3 regions of the Planococcus sp. 1R117A genome follow, and region 2 is predicted to be linked to each of the others. Evidence: riboswitches for the same ligand, from Rfam matches in the RefSeq annotation. Region 2 holds a riboswitch; each other region holds the start of a gene.
The links. A riboswitch is a leader RNA that binds a small molecule or an ion and turns the genes downstream of it on or off. The one in region 2 is predicted to bind lysine.
Positions count from the first base shown of each region.

Region 1 (4,289 bases), on a different contig from region 2:
GGTGCTTTGATCGGCTTAGGCGGTGGCGTTATCTTAGTTCCGTCTATGCTTTTTCTCGGAACAGCTTTTACTTTTTTCCCGGAATTGACCCCGCAGAAAATTGTCGGGCTTTCCGTAATTATGATGATTTTTACCGGATTGTCTTCAACTCTTTCTTATATGAAAGTAAAGACGGTCGACTACAAGAGCGCCTTTATCTTTTTTATTGGCAGTGTCCCTGGAACCATTATTGGGGCATTTGTAAATAAAGGATTGGATTTGCCTTCCTTTAACTTATATTTCGGCATCTTACTGGTATTCCTTTCCATATTGCTGTTGGTCCGGAACCGGTTGAAAGAAGTACAGTGGTTTGTTAATAATGGCCGGAAAATACGTTTTAAAGACTCCATGAACAAAGAATATGTTTATGGTTATCCGGTGTGGGCTGCTCTGCTGCTGACTTTTGCAGTAGGCTTTGCTTCTGGTTTGTTTGGAATCGGCGGAGGTTCGATTATGGTGCCAGCCATGATTTTACTATTTTTATTTCCACCGCATGTTGCCGTCGGAACCTCAATGTTCATGGTCTTTTTATCATCGATTGTAAACTCCATAACCCATATGTCTCTTGGCAATGTTCCCTGGATCTACACGTTGGCGGTAGTGCCAGGGGCTTATATAGGAGCGAAGGTAGGGGCGGCGTTAAACAAAAAACTGAAATCAGAGACGCTAGTAGCTATCTTGCGGATTGCTTTGTTATTATTGGGACTGCGTTCAATTTACGAAGGATTATTTAGTTCTTAAAGAGGTGTAAGTTATGGGTGAAACCATTCATATTTATCATACAAACGATTTGCATAGCCATTTTTCCAATTGGCCTCGCATCAAGAATTTATTGAGTGAACGAAAACGGTGGCATCAGGAAGAAGGAGATGTTTGTTTAATCCTTGATATCGGGGACCATGTTGACCGGTCTCATCCATACACTGAAGGGACTGCCGGAAAAGGCAACGTGGAGTTATTAAATGATGCTGAATACGATGCCGTGACAATAGGCAATAATGAAGGTATAACGCTGTCCAAAAAAGAATTGGAAGAATTATATGTGCAAGCGGATTTCGATGTAATTGTAGCTAATCTCTATGAGCCGGATGGCAAGCGCCCCGAATGGGCAAAACCTTACCAGCTGCTGAAAACTCAAGGGGGCTTAACGATTGGACTGGTCGGGGCAACGGCTGAGTTTACCCCTTTCTATAAGCGGCTGGGATGGACAATCACAGATGCCAAGGATGCCATTATAGAGGCTGTAGAAGCCATTAAAGATGAAGTGGACCTAATTGTCTGCCTTTCTCATCTTGGCGTGAAAGAAGATGAGTATTTGGCGGAACTATGCCCGGAAATTGATGTGATTCTGGGAGCCCATACGCATCACATTTTTCATGAAGGAAAACTAATCGGCGATACATTGCTCGGGGCGGCTGGCAAATTTGGCATGTATATTGGCCATGTAACGATTGAACCGGCCATTCATGAGAAAAAAGCCGAATTGATTGAAACGTCTTCGCTTCGTGGATCAGATGAAGACTTTAATGACATGCTCATCGAGCAAGGAAAATCACAATTGAATGAACCGGTCTTTTATAATGAAGATGAACTGAAAGCGGAATGGTTTAAAGATTCCCAGCTGGCCGAACTGTTCGGAGAAGCACTGCTGGAATTCTCTGGAGCTGATTGCGCCATATTCAATGCAGGATTGTTTATGGAAGACATGCCGGTCGGGGAAACGACCCGTTATGATTTCCATAAAATGCTGCCTCATCCGATCAATCCCTGCCTCATCAGTTTGACGGGCGCTGAATTGAAAGAAATCTACCAGCAGTCATTAAATGCGGAATGGCCCAATATCGAGCTGAAAGGCATGGGATTTCGGGGTGCGGTATTCGGCAATATCATCCGCATCAATCTTGAAATGAAAAACCATCAATTGTTCATTGGCGGAAAGTTGGCAGGACATAATGAAACTTTCCAGCTGGTCACATTGGACATGTTCACATTCGGGTATTTTTTCCCGTCGCTGAAACGCGCTCCGAAAAAGTATTTCATGCCCGAATTCCTGAGGGATGTATTTAGTCAATATTTCCGAAGCAAAGCTCTCAAATGAAAGAAAATTCAAAGTTAATATACATTTGATTTTGCAATAAGATTGGGCTATGCTTACAAAGAATTAAAAATTGATGGGTAGAGGCTGCAAAACTTATAAGTCCGATGTGCGAGTGTGACAACGTTGAACACATCCAAAAGGAAGTTTTGCCGAAGTTCTTTTTTTGCTGTCACTGAAAAAAGAGCTGGGGGTATTCTGAACAAGAATGCCACTGTCGTTTATGATGAATCATAGGCGAAGAGCTACAGGGTTGTTTGATGTTTTGAAGCACAGACGAATTGTAGAAAGCTGACTGTACCCAGTAGGGACACGGTCAGCTTTTTTTCTTTCTCTTCCATCCTAAAAAAACAGGAGGGATCATTACCATGGAAAATACAGTTTTTTCGATTTTGCCGCCAATCATCGCGATTGTTATGGTGTTGCTGACTCGCCGTGTGCTATTGTCACTCGGAGCAGGAATCGTAGCAGGGGCGTTGATTCTGACTTCTTTTGCACCGCTGGAAGCGCTGCAGGAATTGTTTAACTCATTCGCTATCACTTTTTGGGACGAAGGCTTTAACGCTTATAATGTTTACATTATTTTATTCCTCTTCTTATTGGGGATTATTACTGCATTTGTCAGCTTGTCAGGAGGCAGTCTTGCTTTCGCGGAATGGGCATCTAAGCGCATCAAATCAAGAAGAGGCGCAAAAGTCCTTACAGTAATTCTCGGTATGATCATTTTTATCGATGATTATTTTAATGCTTTGGCTGTAGGGCAAGTCGCTAAACCGATTACAGACCGTTATAGAGTATCACGCGCGAAACTTGCATATTTCATCGATTCGACAGCTGCACCGGTTTGTGTAATTTCTCCAGTATCCAGCTGGGGGGCGGCGATTATCGGAATCATCGCAACTATTTTGGCTGAGCAGACATATGTCCAATCTTCAGCTCTTGAGGCATTTGTCTTAATGGCGCCTATGAACTTTTATGCAATTGCCACTTTGGCTATCGTCTTTTTCGTAGCAATTCGTGATGTGGACTTTGGAGCCATGAAAAAGCATGAGACTCTGGCAATCGTCGACGGCCAACTATTTAATCCAAACAAAGTTATACCTGGTGAAATGAAAGAAGAATTCCCAACCCACTCACACGGACGTGTCCAAGATTTACTGTTGCCAATTTTATTATTGGTTGTTGGAACAATCGGGGCGATGATTTGGACCGGGTACCAAAATGCTGGTCAAGTTGCTGATATCTGGTTGATTTTTGAAAATACAGATGTTCCGGCTTCGCTGATGACCGGTGGGCTTCTAGGAGCGTTTACTTCAATTGTCCTTTATGTACTTCAGATGAAACGTAATGAAACGGCGAACGCGACTTGGGTCGGAAAAGGGGTTATTGCTGGGATCAAATCCATGGCAGGCGCCGTTTTCATCCTGATTTTCGCTTGGTCATTAAGTTATTTAATAGGAGCACTTGAAACCGGAATTTATCTTTCGGAGATTGTTACGGAAAACAATGTTCCAATAGAAATTCTGCCGGTCCTGTTATTTATTCTGGCAGGGGTTATGGCATTCTCAACAGGCACTTCCTGGGGCTCATTCGGCATCCTCTTGCCGATTGCAGGGAACATCATGGCTCAAGCTGCACCTGAGCTCTTATTGCCGGCATTATCTGCGGTTCTCGCTGGAGCGGTATTTGGTGATCACTGTTCACCAATTTCTGATACGACTATTCTGTCTTCAACAGGGGCAGGGAGCAATCACATGGACCATGTACTGACGCAGCTTCCGTATGCTTTGACAGCTGCGGGCATCGCCGCTATAGGGTATATTATCATAGGTTTTACTGGATCTCTCTTATTTTCTTTAGGTGCAGTTATCATTATTCTTTTGATATTATTCCTTGTATGGTCTCGGAGAACCACAATTCTTGAAAAGCGCGTTAAACTCCAATGATTCAAGAAGCAGAGAACCTTGTTCTCTGCTTTTTTGTTATTGAAGTAATAGCTTTATGTAAAAACTTTGCTGAATTATCTTTACTTTGAACATTCCCCTCGTTATACTATTTTTAGATTAGTAAATAATCTGAATATAAACAAACTTCCTATTTTTCTGGAAAGAGGATGGAAGAAAACAAGGAGGAAGGTAAATGGAACGTTCGCAAT
Region 1 is NZ_JBPRLO010000006.1:38,253-42,541, reverse strand. It holds gene ACSFXN_RS16530 (sulfite exporter TauE/SafE family protein) at 1-780, shown strand, start outside; gene ACSFXN_RS16525 (bifunctional metallophosphatase/5'-nucleotidase) at 794-2,137, shown strand; lysine riboswitch at 2,208-2,390, shown strand; gene ACSFXN_RS16520 (Na+/H+ antiporter NhaC family protein) at 2,503-4,080, shown strand; gene ACSFXN_RS16515 (sodium-dependent transporter) at 4,274-4,289, shown strand, end outside.
Region 1: linked by a shared signal. The riboswitch ahead of ACSFXN_RS16520 (Na+/H+ antiporter NhaC family protein) and the one ahead of ACSFXN_RS08850 (aspartate kinase) in region 2 are both predicted to bind lysine.

Region 2 (4,289 bases):
TTAAATAGCAATTTATTATATTGAAAGTAAGATTAGCATGACTTTCAAACAACCCAAAATCACCAGGACTTTGGTTATGAAATTATTCGAGACCATATATTTCCAGAAACTTTAGGCAAGCATGAAGAAGATATTCTTTACTGACCGGGAAAATCATTAGCCGGAAAATTTCCGTCCATTCCTTGGAAGAAGCGCAACACCTTTTTCGACTAGCTCATTCCGGCTGACTGATGCTCAAAAAAAGCATGGAAAAGCTTGATAGTGCACCATTATCTACTTCTGAGTCCGCGCAGCGCTGCTTTAAATTAGAAGCTGGATTCCGGGCCCAGCAAAAACAAGCAATCGATGATTATTTAACCGAAGCCTCTGTCGAAACCCAATATAAAAGAAATCAAGTCCGCATCACTTTAAAAACCGGCCTCCATGAAAAAGCATGAATTTCAAAACCCACTTCGCAAAAGCGCAGTGGGTTTTATTGTTCTTATATTTGAATAATAATTTCATTTTACCTTTATAAACATTTGCCGAATTGTCATTTTCCTGACATATCTACTTAAAAGAAAGCGGCTTCCTGTTTATCAACTTCAAACCTGCATGGTTTTTTTAATCGCCAAGTGACGTGTTCACTTCTTTTTATTAAGATAAACCGAATGCGTCATGCAAAGCGTTCGCTGATTTTTTCATATCCGCTTCCGGCACTACGACAGAAATTTTAATCTCAGAAGTGCTGACCATCTTCACTGGAATTTCCTGCAAGCGAAGAATATCGAACATTTGTGCAGCTACCCCGGGATTGGAGACCATGCCGGATCCGACAATTGACACTTTCGATAAACCGACTTCAAAATTAGCATTTGAGAATTTAATGTCTGACTGGAATTCGTTCAATACCCGCTTTGTTTCTTCCAGGCTGTCTTGTTTAATGGAAAATGAGACAGACGGCGGGAATTCATCCGTGATGCTTTGGACAATGATGTCAACATCGATATGGTTTTCCGCCAGTTTCGTAAATATATTCGCCAATGAACCGTTGAATGGTTTTTCATACGAGACGGTCACCCGGGCAATTCCAGGTTCAAACGCTACGCCTCTGACTATTAAGTTTTTCTCCACAGTGATCACCTCTTGTATGATTGTGCCCGGTTCATCCGAATAACTTGCTCTGACCGACAACGGGACTTTATTGTTTTTCGCAAATTCGACAGCACGAGGATGCAGGACGCCTGCACCGAGGTTGGCAAGTTCAAGCATTTCATCATATGAAATTTGCTCGAGTTTACGGGCTCCTGTCACATGACGCGGATCCGATGTATAAACACCATCGACATCGGTGTAGATTTCACATTTATCGGCCTCTAACGCAGCTGCCAATGCCACCGCAGTCGTATCTGAGCCGCCGCGGCCAAGTGTCGTGATATTGCCAATCTTATCAACGCCCTGGAACCCGGCAACCACGCAGAAATAGCCATTATCCAGAACCCGTTCCAAACGCTCTGTATGGATGGTTTCGATGCGGGCGTTGCGCGGAACGGATTCCGTTTCAATGCCCGCTTGCCATCCGGTGAACGATAAAGCTTCATGCCCTAATGATTTAAAGGCCATGGCAAGCAGAGAAATTGTTACTTGCTCTCCCGTAGCCAACAGCATATCCATTTCCCGTTTCGGCGGTTCGGCAGAAATTTCCCCTGCCAGTTTGAGCAGTGTATCTGTCGTTTTGCCCATCGCTGATACCACGATTACTACACGATAGCCTTTTTCTTTTTCAAGGATTGCCCGCTTGGCCACTTCAATGATTTTTTCGGGTGTTGCAACGGACGTCCCGCCAAACTTCATTACGATCGTCTTCATTTCATCCACTCCCACATTTTAAGATGTGGCTCTCAACATGTCAGGCACTGGGTGCCAGGCAATAAAAAAAGGTAGCTCACCGGTTCTACGGCAAGCTACCTCTTTTATCATGTACGAATACGAAAAACGTCCATGTGAGATAGCCCTCCAGAGATTTACTCTGACAGCCCGGCATTTCTTAAATGCCGGACCAGCATATGGGTTTGCAAAAATCCCCTACACTTCGGCGACCGCCCCTTTCCCCACTCTTCACAGATTCTGCAAATCTCCGAATGGCTACTATTGACGTTCGCGCCTCTATCATCACTTTTCCAAGTGATTCAATTATGTTTTTACGATAGCATGTTATTGCTCACTTGGCAATGCCTGCTGAACAAAATGCTGCTGAATGGATTTGGCCAGATTCTCAGGCATGCCCGCCTGGCGCAATTCTTCTATCGTCGCTTCTTTTATCTTTTTGACAGAACCGAAATGCTTTAACAATTTCTTCTTGCGTTTTGGCCCTACGCCTTCCAAGTCATCGAGCGCGGACTGGATGGAATTTTTCCCGCGCAGCTGACGGTGGAATGTGATGACAAATCGGTGCACTTCATCCTGGATGCGCTGCAGCAGATAAAACGCTTCACTCGTGCGTTTTAACGGCACAACTTCGATTGGATCCCCGTATAGAAGCTGAGAAGTCTGGTGCTTTGTGTCTTTAGCAAGGCCGGCAATCGGAATCGATAAGCCAAGCTCGTCTTCTAAAATCTCGCGCGCCGACTCCATCTGCCCTTTTCCTCCATCAATGACGATCAAGTCCGGGAGTGGAAGCCCATCTTTCAAAACACGCGAATAGCGGCGCCGGATTACTTCCCGCATAGCAGCGTAATCATCCGGTTTCGAGGCATTGCGGGTTTTATACTTGCGGTAATCTTTTTTCGACGGTTTGCCGTCGATAAATGTGATCATTGCAGAAACTGCGTCAGCTCCTTGGATATGTGAGTTATCAAACGCTTCGATGCGGAGCGGCGTTTCAATATTCATCGCTTCTCCCAATTCAATGCAGGCACCAACAGTCCGTTCTTCCTGGCGCTCAAGCAGCTGAAACTTTTCTTTTATGGCAATCTCCGCATTTTTCTTCGCCAGATCCAGCAAATCCTTTTTCTTGCCGCGCTGAGGCACCAGTACGCGGAGGTCGAGCCATTCCCGGACCAAATCCGTGTCTATCCCTTCCGGAACCAGGATTTCATTTGGCTTCATATGGTGCGACTGCTCGTAAAACTGGCCGAGATACGTCATAAATTCTTCCTGAGGGTCGCGGTATAACGGAAACAGTGAGACATCGCGCTCAATGAGCTTGCCTTGGCGCACGAAAAACACCTGCACGCACATCCAGCCCTTGTCGATGGCATAGGCAAAAACGTCGCGGTTGGTAAAATCGTTCATGGCCATTTTCTGCTTTTCCATGACCGTTTCAATATGGATAATCTGATCCCGGTATTCCTTGGCTCGCTCAAATTCCAAATTCTCAGCGGCTTCCGACATCTTTTCAACCAGCTGCTCTTTGACTTCACGGAAACCGCCGTTCAGGAATTTCGTGATGCCTTCGATCATATTTTGATACGTTTCCTGTTCGACCGGTTTGATGCACGGCGCCAAACACTGCCCCATATGGTAATACAGGCAGGCACGGTCAGGCATGGTATGGCATTTCCGGAGCGGATACAGACGATCGAGCAATTTCTTCGTTTCACTTGCCGCGTAAGCATTGGGATAAGGACCGAAATACTTGCCTTTATCCCGCTTCACTTGCCGTGTGATGATGAGCTTTGGATGGCGCTCACCTGTAATTTTCAAGTATGGGTAGGTCTTGTCATCTTTCAGCATGATATTGTATTTTGGATCATGCTTTTTGATCAAGTTCAGCTCCAGAATCAGCGCTTCTTTTTCTGAACTTGTTACGATATATTCAAAATCCTCTATTTCGCCTACCAGCCGCTGTGTTTTGGCATCATGGCTTCCCGTAAAATACGATCGTACGCGGTTTTTCAGCACTTTCGCTTTACCGACATAGATGATCGTATTTTGGCGGTCTTTCATCAAATAGCAGCCAGGCTGATCCGGAAGTATCGCTAATTTATGTTGAATCAATTCATTTGCCATAATCTCACCCTATTAAAAAACCGGGCACCATTACGGGACCCGGTTTAGAATTATGCGTGTTGGTTAACCAATTCTGCTAAAGCTTCTTTTGGTCTGAAACCAACCACTTTGTCAACTGTTTCTCCATCTTTCATCAACAATAGAGTCGGAATTGACATAATGCCGTATTTGCCGGCTGTTTCTTGGTTTTCGTCAACATCTACTTTTACGATTTTTACTTTATCGCTCATTTCAGCGTCTAACTCTTCTAGAACTGGAGCGATCATTTTACAAGGTCCGCACCAAGTAGCCCAAAAATC
Region 2 is NZ_JBPRLO010000002.1:687,893-692,181, forward strand. It holds gene ACSFXN_RS08845 (hypothetical protein) at 246-437, shown strand; gene ACSFXN_RS08850 (aspartate kinase) at 637-1,848, opposite strand; lysine riboswitch at 1,981-2,156, opposite strand; gene uvrC (excinuclease ABC subunit UvrC) at 2,194-3,990, opposite strand; gene trxA (thioredoxin) at 4,041-4,289, opposite strand, start outside.

Region 3 (4,289 bases), on a different contig from region 2:
GTTTAAATTGCTGTTAAAGTTAGAAAAAGTTATTGATGCTTTCTTATTTTTTTACGATGTTCTGCATAAATAGTTTGCTTACAGCTAAGCCAATTGTGAACAGGGGGCCAGAAAAATGAGTACAATAGAATACGTGAAGAATTTAATCAAAGACCGGAACATCGCCTCCATTACGCCGACTTCAAAGATGGGGGTACGGGAAGTATGTGAAAAAATGGATCTCAGCAAAAAAGTAGTGATTGTTGAATATGGGCCTGCTACAGGTGTATTCACCAATTATTTGCTTGAGCATATGACGCCAGATTCCCTGATCATTGCCATTGAACTTAATGATAATTTTGTTGATTACTTAAGGGAAAACACCAGAGATCCCCGGTTGAAAATTCACCATGACAGTGCAGAAAATGTGCATGAAATCGTCCATCAGCATGGAGTCGAAATAGTGGATTATGTGATTTCGGGTATCCCGTTCTCGTTAATGGATGAAGAAACCCGTGAAAATATCGTAAAAAGAACAAGCCATGTATTAAAGCCGGGAGGGAAATTTCTTCCTTACCAAACCTTTTTCCAAAAAGACGAACATTTGATGGTTTACCTGCGGGACTATTTTTCCAATGCCCAAGATAAATTCTTTCTGCGGAATCTTCCGCCTATGCGGGTTTATGAAGCGACTAAATAAAGAGAAGCACCAATCGGTTAATGTCGGATAACTTTCCCATTAAAGAAGGCAGGCCTGTCAATACGGCTTGCTTTTTTCTTTGCTTTTACAAAGAGCAAGCCATGAAAACTTTTATATGGATTCAATGGGTGTATACTTGTAAATGTAATTTGAAGAATTTAAGCCATACTATAGAGCCTTTTAATGGCTTTTTGGGGGAAAAAGAATGTTTAGCAATATTAAAGTAGAAGAACTGATTCCGGTCATCGAAAACAAAAAAATGGCGCTCATTGATGTCCGGTCGCCATCTGAATATAAAAATTTCACTATACCGGGAAGCATCAATATTCCATTTTTTGATGATGCGGAACGGGCAGAAATCGGAACGCTTTATAAACAAGTCAGTGTAGAAGCTGCAAAAGAACGCGGGCTGGAAATCATTTCAGCAAAATTGCCGGAATTCGTGCGGGCATTCAAGAAAGTCGAAGGAGATAAAGTGGTGTTTTGCTGGCGCGGAGGCATGCGCAGCAGAACGACAGCGACTCTTTTGAGTTTGATGAACGTCCATGTCCATCGCCTTGATGAAGGCATCCGGGCTTATCGGAAATGGGTGGTAGCCGAGCTGGAACAAAAGGAAACCCCTTCGAAAGGATTTGTATTAAACGGATTAACCGGCGCAGGGAAAACAAGAGTATTAAAGGCGCTGCAGGAAGAGGGATATCCGGTCATTGATTTTGAAGGGATGGCCAATCATAAAGGATCGATTTTCGGTCAGATCGGTCTGGAACCGCATAATCAGAAAGTCTTTGATTCGCTTCTGGTCCATCAGCTGAAAAAGCTGCAGAATTTTCCTTATGTGCTGATTGAAGCAGAAAGCCATCGCATCGGGAAAGTGGTGATTCCGCCGTTTTTAAGTGATTTGAAAAATCGGAGCATCCATTTGGTCATCGATTTGCCGATGGAAGAACGGGTGAAAGAAATCCTGGAAGATTACCGTCCTTCGGAACATCAGGAAGAATGCATGGAAGCATTTCAGCGGATCAAATCGCGGATTCATATGCCTATCGCCAAGCAAATCGAATCGGATTTGGAAACGGGCAATTTTGCTTCGGCCATTCAGCTGCTGCTGGAGCATTATTACGATTCCCGCTACAAGCATACCGGCCTCCAATACCCGGATTCGCAGAAAAAGTTCTTGGTGGTCAACAATATCGAAGAAGCAATCCAAGCGGTTAAAGAAAATCTCCCTGCTTTCTCTGTGGGTGGAGAAGCCACCGATCCAGGTCAATTAGTGCAAAAGAAATAAGTGGGAAAGCTGAACAAAAAGTCTCTGCTCCCATTGTGGAAACAGAAAATCAGGACAAATTTTTGATAAATAAAAATAGGATTGACAGATAAAATATATCAATGTAGACTATGAAAAACATGAATTGAATATTACCTCACACTTTTTGCAGTGAGGTAGAGGCGCGACGTTTAACAATCCTTGGAGGAGTTCGAGAAAATGATGATCCCAAGGAGAAGGAAATGTCGCCGAAGTGTGCAATAACTCTCACTATTGCATGCTGGGTCTGCGGTTAATAGCTGCAGGACTGTCGCAATGGATTTCCCGATTTATTGCGAAGAGCTATCTCATCCAGGGACGAAGAAGAGGATTTAGGGCAACTATGTATAGTGCGATCTGAGTCTACCTCAGGTCTTTTTGTGCAGAGGTGCCCTTTTTGTATATTCAATTACCACTAAGGTACCAAACACAAAGGGGAGAGTTTAATTATGAAGAAAAAATTGACGTTATTTTCAACCATGTTCCTGTCGTCGATGCTGCTGATGTCAGGATGCGGATCAAGCGAGGAAGCCGGAAGCGGCGGATCATCAGAAGAATCTGAGACATTCAAAGTGGGAATGGAAGCAGCTTATGCACCGTTCAACTGGACACAGGGAGATGACTCCAACGAGGCTGTGAAAATTTCAGGGAACGCTGAATATGCAGGCGGCTATGACGTAGAAATTGCTAAAAGAATTGCTGAAGACATGGGCAAGGAATTGGAAATTGTAAAAACGGAATGGGATGGTCTGGTGCCTGCTCTGACTTCCGGCAAGATTGATGCCATCGTTGCGGGCATGTCACCGACGGCAGAGCGCAAAGCAACCATTGATTTTTCAGACCCGTACTATACGTCAGAGTTGGTTATGGTCGTTCAAAAAGGCGGCAAATATGAAGGGGCAACTTCGCTTTCCGATTTTAAAGGAGCGAAAATCACAGCACAGTTGAACACTTTCCATTATTCCGTTATTGACCAGATTGAAGGCGTATCGAAAGAAACAGCGATGGAAAGCTTCCCTTCCATGCGGGTAGCGCTTGAATCAGGGATTATTGATGGCTACGTGTCAGAACGGCCGGAAGCGGTGAGTGCTTCTGCTGCCAATGAAAATTTTGCCATGGTGGAATTTGAAGACGGGTTTGAAACGTCTGAAGAAGACACAGCAATTGCGGTAGGGCTTGAAAAAGGCAGTGAACTGACAGAACAAATCAATAAAGCATTGGCTGGCATTTCTGAAGAAGAGCGCCAGGAAATTATGGATACTGCAATTAAAAACCAACCAGCTGCCCAATAATGATTAGGTGGTGCCGGCTACATATGTATGCAGCCGGTTTTAACTATTTTTAGGAGGAAAACAATGAGTTTAGAATGGGTTATCACCATACTTACAGATAACTGGCCCATGTTCCTGCGCGGAGCGGTCATGACGTTATGGATTTCAGTGATCGGCACTTTGATTGGAGCCGCTATTGGATTGATCATCGGTATTATCCATACCATTCCGATGCCGGAGCGGGGAATCAAAAAAATCGGTTTGAAAGTCATTAACGGACTTCTTTCTGCATACATCGAATTTTTCCGGGGAACACCGATGATGGTACAGGCGATGGTTATTTTCTATGGATCCGCCATGGCATTTGGAATCGATTTGGACGTCTTTACAGCGGCCATATTCATTGTATCCATCAATACAGGGGCCTATATGTCGGAAATTGTTCGGGGCGGCATCATTTCCGTCGATAAAGGACAGTTCGAAGCTGCCCAGGCCATTGGGATGAACCATTTTCAAACTATGATCAATGTCGTCATGCCGCAGGTCATCCGCAATATTTTGCCGGCAACAGGCAATCAGTTTGTCATCAATATTAAAGATACGGCGGTGCTAAGCGTTATTGGAGTGACGGAATTGTTTTTCCAGACAAGAACCGTATCAGGGAACAACTTCCGTTATTTCGAATCGTTCTTTATCGCTTGTGTCCTTTATTTCATCATGACATACAGCATCACACTTCTATTGCGCAAACTTGAAAGAAAAATGGCGGGGCCGAAAAACTACAGCATGATTGGCGGCTTGCCGATGCAAGTAGTGAATCCGGAAGACACTTCGCATAAAATCAAAGAATAGACAGGTCAATAAGCAGAAATGGAAGAGGAGAACTTATGGAAAACGTAATTGAAATTCAGCATTTAAGTAAATCCTTCGGCACGCATGAAGTGCTAAGAGACATCGATTTTTCCGTGCGCAAAGGCGAAGTGGTCTGTGTCATCGGCTCATCAGGATCCGGAAAATCGACGCTTTTGCGCTGCAT
Region 3 is NZ_JBPRLO010000001.1:1,046,057-1,050,345, reverse strand. It holds gene ACSFXN_RS04925 (class I SAM-dependent methyltransferase) at 116-679, shown strand; gene mnmH (tRNA 2-selenouridine(34) synthase MnmH) at 885-1,964, shown strand; lysine riboswitch at 2,113-2,296, shown strand; gene ACSFXN_RS04915 (transporter substrate-binding domain-containing protein) at 2,432-3,274, shown strand; gene ACSFXN_RS04910 (amino acid ABC transporter permease) at 3,338-4,105, shown strand; gene ACSFXN_RS04905 (amino acid ABC transporter ATP-binding protein) at 4,141-4,289, shown strand, end outside.
Region 3: linked by a shared signal. The riboswitch ahead of ACSFXN_RS04915 (transporter substrate-binding domain-containing protein) and the one ahead of ACSFXN_RS08850 (aspartate kinase) in region 2 are both predicted to bind lysine.